Regions from separate parts of the Brevibacillus brevis NBRC 100599 genome, predicted to be linked through region 1. Evidence: a T-box and tRNA genes for the amino acid it is inferred to sense, from the RefSeq annotation. Region 1 holds a T-box; the other holds one or more tRNA genes.
What was found. The T-box of region 1 lies ahead of ileS (isoleucine--tRNA ligase). A T-box ahead of a tRNA ligase gene usually reads a tRNA of that ligase, here a tRNA-Ile.
Positions count from the first base shown of each region.

Region 2: it has a tRNA-Ile gene. The T-box ahead of ileS (isoleucine--tRNA ligase) is inferred to sense a tRNA for this amino acid. The anticodon was not compared.

Region 1 covers NC_012491.1:4,001,944-4,006,364, forward strand. Annotated here, with positions in the region: gene ileS (isoleucine--tRNA ligase) at 1-1,927, opposite strand, end outside; T-box leader at 1,974-2,241, opposite strand; gene BBR47_RS19125 (DivIVA domain-containing protein) at 2,307-2,798, opposite strand; gene BBR47_RS19130 (RNA-binding protein) at 2,899-3,672, opposite strand; gene BBR47_RS19135 (YggT family protein) at 3,685-3,951, opposite strand; gene BBR47_RS19140 (cell division protein SepF) at 3,983-4,411, opposite strand.
Region 2 covers NC_012491.1:4,244,944-4,249,364, reverse strand. Annotated here, with positions in the region: gene BBR47_RS20080 (YjcG family protein) at 1-195, opposite strand, end outside; gene BBR47_RS31345 (hypothetical protein) at 341-499, shown strand; gene BBR47_RS20075 (alpha/beta hydrolase) at 502-1,206, opposite strand; gene BBR47_RS20070 (phosphatidylglycerophosphatase A family protein) at 1,385-1,924, shown strand; tRNA gene BBR47_RS20065 (tRNA-Ile) at 2,341-2,417, shown strand; tRNA gene BBR47_RS20060 (tRNA-Val) at 2,443-2,518, shown strand; gene BBR47_RS20050 (ankyrin repeat domain-containing protein) at 3,010-3,468, shown strand; gene BBR47_RS20045 (HD domain-containing protein) at 3,515-3,937, shown strand; gene BBR47_RS20040 (hypothetical protein) at 3,980-4,282, shown strand.

The sequences.
Region 1 (4,421 bases):
CCTCAGCGATCTGGTTCAGAATCGCATCGGAAATGCGCACATCAGCTTGATAATCAACAGAAGCTACCCACAGACGCAAGATATCTGCGCCCATCTTGTCAATAACTTGTTGAGGCACGATGACGTTACCAAGAGATTTGGACATTTTGCGTCCTTCTCCATCCAATGCAAAGCCATGGCTCAGGACGGATTTGTAAGGAGCTGTGCCATACACGGCAACCCCTGTCGAGAGAGAAGAGTTAAACCAGCCACGATACTGGTCAGAGCCTTCCAGATACATGTCAGCTGGCCAAGCAATGCCTCTTTCGCGCAAAACAGCCTGGTGGCTGGAACCGGAGTCGAACCAAACGTCCATAATATCCGTTTCTTTGCGGAAATCGTTGCAATCGCATTTGGTGCAAGAAAGCCCTTCTGGAACGAGCTCATTTGCTTCACGGGAGAACCATACTTTCGATCCTTCTTTGCGGAACAGATCAGCAACATGGTTGATCGTCGTGTCGTTAATGATCGGTTCGTTACATGCTTTGCAATAGAAGATTGGAATCGGTACACCCCAGACACGCTGACGGGAAATGCACCAGTCGCCACGATCCGCAATCATGTTAGCCAGACGAGTTTCTCCCCAATGCGGAATCCATTTTACATTTTTAATCGCTTCGAGCATTTGCGTACGGAATCCGTCGATCGATGCGAACCATTGCTCTGTCGCGCGATAAATAACCGGTTTTTTCGTACGCCAGTCATGTGGGTAAGAGTGCGTGAAGAAACTGAGCTTCAAGAGTGCTCCGTTTTCTTTCAGCTTTTCGGTAATCACTTTGTTGGCATCTTCATAGAATAGACCTTCAAAGCCTGGTGCTTCATTGGTCATTTTACCTTCGTGATCTACCGGGCAAAGGACACCCAAATTGTATTTTTGACCAACGTTAAAGTCATCTTCCCCGTGTCCTGGAGCAGTATGAACGCAACCAGTACCTGCATCCAGGGTTACGTGCTCGCCCAGGATGAGTGGAGACTTGCGATCATAGAACGGATGCTGCGTTTCTACACCTTCCAGCTCTTGACCTTTAAAGGTTGCAAGAATCTCTACGCCTTCCCAGCCAATTTCTTTGCTCGCAGCTTCAATCAGACCGTTGGCTACCAGGAATTTGCGGCCATCTACCTTCACGACGTTGTACTCGAGTTCAGGGTGCAAGCTGATTGCGAGGTTTGCTGGCAATGTCCACGGAGTCGTTGTCCAGATCACAACACCTGTCTCTATGTCCAGCTTGCCTTTTCCATCTGCTACTTGGAAGCTGACGTAAATAGAAGGAGAACGCTTGTCTTTGTATTCGATTTCTGCGTCAGCCAGAGCCGTCTCAGAAGACGGAGACCAGTATACGCAGCGCAGACCTTTGTAAATATAACCCTTCTTCGCCATTTCACCGAATACGCGAATTTGGTTGGCTTCATACTCAGGCAGGAGTGTTACATAAGGGTTTTCCCAATCTCCGCGAACGCCCAGACGCTTGAATTGGTCGCGTTGCTTATCGATATAGGACCAAGCATATTCTTCACAGCGCTGGCGGAAATCGTTCACTTCGATGCTACGACGATCCAGCCCTTGTGCATTGATAATCGCTTGCTCAATCGGCAAACCATGTGTATCCCAGCCTGGGATGTACGGCGCATAAAAGCCTGCCATGGATTTATAGCGAACGATGAAGTCCTTAAGGATTTTGTTCAGTGCGTGACCAATATGAATGTCTCCATTCGCATATGGAGGGCCATCATGCAAGACAAAAGACGGGCGGTCTTTTGTACGATCCAACACTTGTTGGTAAATATTTTGCTCTTCCCATACCGCTTGCATCTGTGGCTCGCGGCTTGGCAAATTTCCACGCATAGGGAACTCGGTTTTTGGTAGCGCTAAAGTTTTGCTGTAATCCATGGCCTGATTCACTCCTTAAATAAATAAAAGCCTTCACTCATCCCCTAAAAGGGACGAGAGAAAGCTCCCGTGGTACCACCCTGATTGAACAAACCCGTACGACAAAAAAGCCTGCATCGGATTCGTTCCACTTCACTCATTCGTAACGGGAATGACGCGCTCACTTACTCACCTGTTCAACCATCAAGGTTCACCGGTTTTCGGATATTGAACTCCCGGGTGATTTTCTGCGAAAGCAACTGGCCGGGTTTTCACCTTTTCCCGACTCTCTAGGCAGTGCTGGCTCACGTACTCTTCCCGTTCATCGTCAATGATTTGTGATTTATTTCAAAAAAGTTGTCTTTCATTATAATACCATCATTGCTCGAACGTCAATGATTTATTCAACTGTTACAGGAGAATCAACCTGTGGCTGTTCGATGCTGTCCCAGTCGCCATTCTCCAGCATTTCCAGTTGCGCTTCCAAAAGCGTCCGAAAGCGCATACGGTAAACAGAAGCACGTTTTTTTAATTCTTCGATTTCGATTGCGATTTTGCGCGACTTCGCCAATGCTTCATTGACGATTCGGTCTGCATTTTTCTCCGCTTCTTTTAGGATGAGCTGCGCTTCCTTGCGGGCATTGGACTTCACATCCTCTGCTGTCTCCTGCGCCACCAGAATCGACTTGCTCAAATTTTCTTCCAAACTCTTATAGTAATCTACGCGCTCATTTAGAATGGCTACGCGCTCTTCCTGTTCTTTTTTCTCTTTTATCAAGAGCTCAAAATCTTTGATCACCTGATCGAGAAATTCGTTCACTTCGTCAATGTTATACCCACGAAAGCCTGTGCTGAATTCCTTATTGTGTATATCCAACGGCGTTAATGGCACATGAACCCCCCACTTTTCCCGATAATTCGTCTCTAATCATTTCGACAGGATTAGCAGTGTTTCCTGCCGTATTTTACAATTTTTTGCGCCTTGGTCCATCTTATGTAACCAGTCCGACAATCATTCGAATTCGTCCGCTACGCGTTGGACCTGCTACCTCAAGAATTTTGAACCGACCATAGCCTGCAAGAGATACCATATCCCCCATCTGGAGTTGATAAGACGGGTCTTCGATTACTTTCCAGTTGATTTTTACTTTTCCCGCTCGAATTGGCACCAGGGCTTTTGCGCGAGACATATTGTGTACTTCTCCGATGATCGCGTCAATTCGACCTGATGGCACGGTGATTGTTTTTTCTACAAACTTGGGTGCAGGCGGTGTGAACGCCTCCCATGCTACCCGTTCAAACTGAACAGATGTCCGGTGAATTTGTGTCACCTGCGCACAGACAAAATCAGCAACTTCCTCTGCTACAATCGCATAGCTGCCCGCTGAATCTGTCAGCATATCTCCGAATTTCTCCCGCTTCATCCCGACACCCAGCATCGCCCCCATCACATCTCGATGCTCCAGCACATGAAAGCGCTGATCTGCCTTGATTGCCAATAAGGTAAGGCGATAATCATCAGGTTCGACCGGGAGGTACTCCGGATGGATGATAATACGAACTCGCTCGGCACCTTCGTATCCTCCATATGGAGAAACCTTCACATCTGTTACTTGTGAGGATAGACTCTGAAAAATCAGCAACTGCCTCGGGTCTACAAAATCAGTAAGGCGCATGGCCTGCTTCCGCTCTACTTGCGTCAGCATTTCCAGCGCCCGTTCAACAAAGGGACGTTCTTCTTTTGAAAAATGGTCAAATATGCTCATCGTTTCACTCGCCTAGAACATGATTTGTTCCAAAATGGCGTACAGGCCAGATTGGGCAAGACGCAGGGCAATCAATGCGACAATCGGGGAGATATCGATGAAGCCGAGCGGTGGGATAAACCGGCGAAATGGCGCCAAATAAGGCTCAACCAGTTTTTCCAGTAACTGACCGATCCCTGTACCTCTCATTTGAGGAACCCATGACATTAAAATGTAAGCAATAATCATGTATTGATATACCGTAAAGGCAAAATTTAAAATCGAAATGACAGCAGTCATTAGCTCACCCTTTTACATTCGTCTTAAATGGCTACTCTTCCAGCACACTGGAGATCGTACCCTGAATATCTACATGGTCAGGTGTGCACACGAAGATCGTGTCTCCGACCTTTTGGATATCACCGTTTAATGCATATACCGTCCCGCTCAAAAAGTCGATAATTCTCTTGGCTTGGTCTTTTTCCACGCGATGAAGATTGACCACAACAGGTCTACGATGACGTAGGTTGTCAGCGATATCCTGTGCGTCGCTGTAATGACGGGGTTCACAGAGAATCAAACGGATTCCCTCCTTTTCCCGTGCTTGAAACGGTACTACGTTGTTAGTTCGACTGATCGCTGGCTGGCGTTTGTGCGAGGACTCTTGCTCTTCTCTTTCCTCTTCCACCGTTGTTGTCTCTTCGATGTATTCCTCGTTTTCTAACCCCAGAAACCCCATCAATTTATTCATAACACCCATACTCTTCCTC
Region 2 (4,421 bases), 240 kb from region 1:
AAAACTGTCAGTAGAGGAGGCAACCTGCTCCAGATGGCTCACCAGCTCAGGCAGCTTCGCTTCGTCCAGCTCAAAGGCTTCCTTCAAACGGATATACGGAGGAACCAAAGCATAGCCCGGGTCATAACGTTTCCGGTAAGAGTTGGCTACTTCTTGCACTTTGCTAGATGGGAATATTACGATACTGTACATCATCAGAACCACTCCTCCTTACTATCTATCATGCTCTACAAGATATTATTTTAACAGAAAATTCTTCATTTGTGTAATGTTAAGCGTGGGTCCGTATATTCCTTGCGCCAAAGGAAAGACTGTGTAGTGCAAGGAGGTGCCGCATGGCATGCATACGGCTATGATGATCACATTCATTTTTCTCGTCCTGCTTCTACTGTCTGTGCTGACCTTCACGATCTTGACTGCGATCCGAAAAGGAGAATTCGAAGAGGCTCTCGTATCGACGATCAAGGATGAAGGTCCACAAGAAGAACAGCCACGGTAAGTTTACCCGTAAAGCGTCTTTAGCATACGCGGTAGATTGCGCTGCCAGTGGCCCCACGTATGGTCACCCTCAAACGTTTCATAAATGAGGGTGGCTTTTTTCGTGCCCAAAATCTCGCGCAATTCCTCATTGGCCGCAAGAAGATTCAATGTGCCACGCCCCGTGCTTACTGCCGTTTCCTCCGTCCCAATTTCCAAATAAATGGTTTGTGGCACGGAAAAGTCAGCGTCCGCTACCAGACGATTTAGCTTTGCGTCCATGGCAATCGACTGGCAGGCAACTTGTCCAAACGTATGTGGATAGTTAAGCGCAGTGAATAGAGAGACAACCCCGCCCAAAGATTCGCCAAGAAGTGTTCGTGCGTTTCCCAAAGGATGTGTGGAGTAATGCGTATCGACATAGCTCACTACCTCTTCGGCGAGGAAGCGTCGGTAGGCCATGTGCTCCTTACCATCCGGATGATAACGGTCGTTCCGTCTGCTTTTCTCGACAGGGAGAAAGACAGCGATGATATCAGGCAATTCTTTGTCCCCATTTAATTGATCAAGCAAAGAAGCCATTCTACCCATCGCCAAGTAATCTTCCCCGTCCTGTACGTAGAGGACTGGATACGAGTAGAGTGGCGAGTAGCGTTGGGGTGTGTAGACAATCAGCTTTTCCGGCGTCCCCAAATGCCGGCTTTCCAAGATGATTTCCTCAAGGGCCACTGCGTTGTCCTCCTTATTGGGATATTCCTGTTCATTATTATACAGGAGCGAGCGGGCATGCCCAATAGTTTGGGTGTAGAGTTCGGCATTGGGCGAAAGATTGTCGCAATTTGGCTCGTGTGTGATACTATGGTAGGAAAACGACTTCACTCGATTTGTGGAAGGGGTTGTCTCTTATATGAAGAAGCAAGTACACAGCATCGAAGTCAGAAACGCTGCTCTCGCACGTTTGGCAGAACGCGGAGTGACGTTGGATGATATCGCAGAGATCGTCTATCTCATGCAGTCGCCGTACCATCCAGATCTCACAATGGCGCAGTGCATCGAGAGCGTGAAAGCGGTCTTGGAAAAAAGGGAAATGCAGCACGCCATCCTGGTTGGCGTTGAGTTGGATACGTTAGCAGAGAAAGGCCTCTTGTCCGAGCCGCTCCAATCCATCATTGCGTCAGATGAAGGACTATTCGGATGCGACGAAACATTGGCGCTAGGCTCCGTATTTGGATATGGAAGTATCGCGGTGACCACCTTTGGGCATTTGGATAAGCACAAGGTCGGGGTGATTAAAAGGCTTGATACCAAGTCGGGAGAGGGACGTGTTCACACGTTTTTGGACGACCTCGTGGCGAGTGTGGCGGCCAATGCGTCTAGCCGCATGGCCCATCGGATGAGAGATGAGCAGGAGGCCGAGTTGGCACAAAATGAGGCGTCGAAGCAATAGAAAGCCGAGCTGCGTGTCGAGGAGAAAGCGAAAGGGACGGAGCAGGCGAGGTAGGTTAGGGTTGGGATGAGGGTGTTTGATTCAATCGTTACCTAATTATCTTGTTTGTTGTTGTTAGCTTTATTGGATCTTTTTTGTCTGACAGAGTCAATTCTCCACTGGTGTAGCTCATATGCTTGATGCAGCCATGTAAGAAGTGATGCCATCAGGTAGGTGATCTCCCTGTTTTGTAGGGGGATGTGGGCAGCAGCGGTGGGGAATGGCTTTTTACAAGGGAAAACAAGCCTGATTTCACTGGGTTTCTTAGTGTTCTTTTGGTACGAGTGAAAATTTTTACAAGAAATTATTCATTTCCTCTTGAAATCCATTTTACGATGCTGTATAGTAATAAATGTGATCGACGTCCGATACGATTCGGGCCCTTAGCTCAGTTGGTCAGAGCGGTCGGCTCATAACCGATTGGTCGTAGGTTCGAGTCCTACAGGGCCCACCATTAAACGATCACACACATATTCCATGATCCGGTAGCTCAGTTGGGAGAGCACCATCTTGACAGGGTGGGGGTCGCTGGTTCGAACCCAGTCCGGATCACCATAGAATAACTGCTGAAACCCTTGGTAATCAAGGGTTTTTCTTATTTTACTTCCCTTTAATTTTCTTCGTTGCTACCTATACTGGGGACGGATTGGGGACGGAATACTTACATCGGGGGAATATGGGGGTCATACAGTCTCGCGACTACTATGATTCTGTTTTGGCAGTAAAATGTTATCGAACTGTTTTGCTGCGGAATGGTCAGCAGACTTAAGAGGGTTGTTGATGATTCCAATGTAATGGATTGGAACAATAATTATTATGGCAGATACTATTCCTATATGGATGATCAAGAGGATGCATTTAAACAAGCAAAGCCATTCTTGATTTTGGCTGAAAGTAAAGTGCAATCCTCTGACTATAAAAAAGTGTACAATGGAAATTGGTATAAATAATTGTTTGAATCTGAAACCTGTTGCTACTATGTAACAGGTTTTCTAAATATCTAGTCGAATAGGTTATTATGAAAAAATAGCATCGAGGTGCCAGTTATGAAAAAACGCTATATATTCTTAAGTGTATTTCTGTTTATATTTGGAGTTTTTTTCTATAAGTTAACTGGTGGTATCGCTAAAGATGTACCTAATTTTAACAGCGTTTATGATGAGTCTTTTAATCCTCAGGAGTTTATTAAGTCAGCAAGAAGCGGCGATCTGAACAAAGTGAAGTTCCACATTGAGAAAAATATCGATCCCAATGTAACTAATAGTGACGGAAGGACTGCCCTCTTAGGTGCTGTTATTGAAAAACAATATGAAGTCGTAGATTACTTACTTCTTAATAAGGCTGACCCGAACAAGAAAGATAACTACGAACAATCACCACTCAAAACAGCAATGGAAATAAAGGATAAAAAACTGATTGAGCTGCTCCAACGTAATGGGGCTAAGAATGAACAGGTAGGCGTTAGGCGAGGACTATTGCTTACTGAACCAAGTAAGGATATTTGAGATGATTCCTTTTAAATTGGGGAATTCATGAGGAAGGGGAATGCAAATGAGTACATTAGAAAAAGCAATTGTGATTGCAACACAAGCTCATGCTGGACAAGTCGATAAGGGTGGCAACCCATATATACTCCACCCTTTGCGAATCATGTTAAAGATGTCGACTGTAGAAACTATGATATCAGCTGTTTTACACGATGTGCTTGAGGATACAGATGTTACAGTGGGAGAGCTTCGAAACGAAGGGTTCTCTGAGGAAATCATTGCGGCAGTTATTGCTTTGACTAGAAATGATGACGAAACATATATGGAATTCGTCGGAAGAACAAAGCAAAATCCAATCGCAAGGTTAGTGAAGTTGGGTGACTTAGAGGACAATAGTGATTTGTCAAGGATTCCAGAGCCAACTGAGAAAGACCATGAGCGACTGCTACGCTATAAGAGAGCCATTAAAGAACTGCTTTCAATATAGAACGCGAGCGGGAAATGATTAAAAGTGTTTTGGGAGGCTGTAATGCAGTTTGAAGGCATAGACTGGACAGAACTATCGATTTATTTTGAAGTTGTTGAACAAAATTATGATGGTGGTCAGGATGAGAAAGTATTAATTTTGACTAAGGATTTTCTCCGGTCTACGTTAATGTCAGATCGAGAACCAGAAGTTGCTAATGGAATAAGGCAATTTTTAGCGAAATTATATAAGAACTCGATAGAACATAAGCACAATGCTCCGATTTGGAAAGGACTGCTTGAAGTAAATGATGATTTTACCTTAATTAAATACACTATACTTCTATTAGAACATATGTGGTATTAAGGAAGTCATATGAAATCTTAATTTGTATGTACTTGCCTTGCTAAATCTGTTGATGATGGATGGTTCATATATGAATGTAAGAAGGCTGCCGAATGCAGTCTTTTCTTTTTATAAACCGAATCCCAGTTTGTTTTATTTC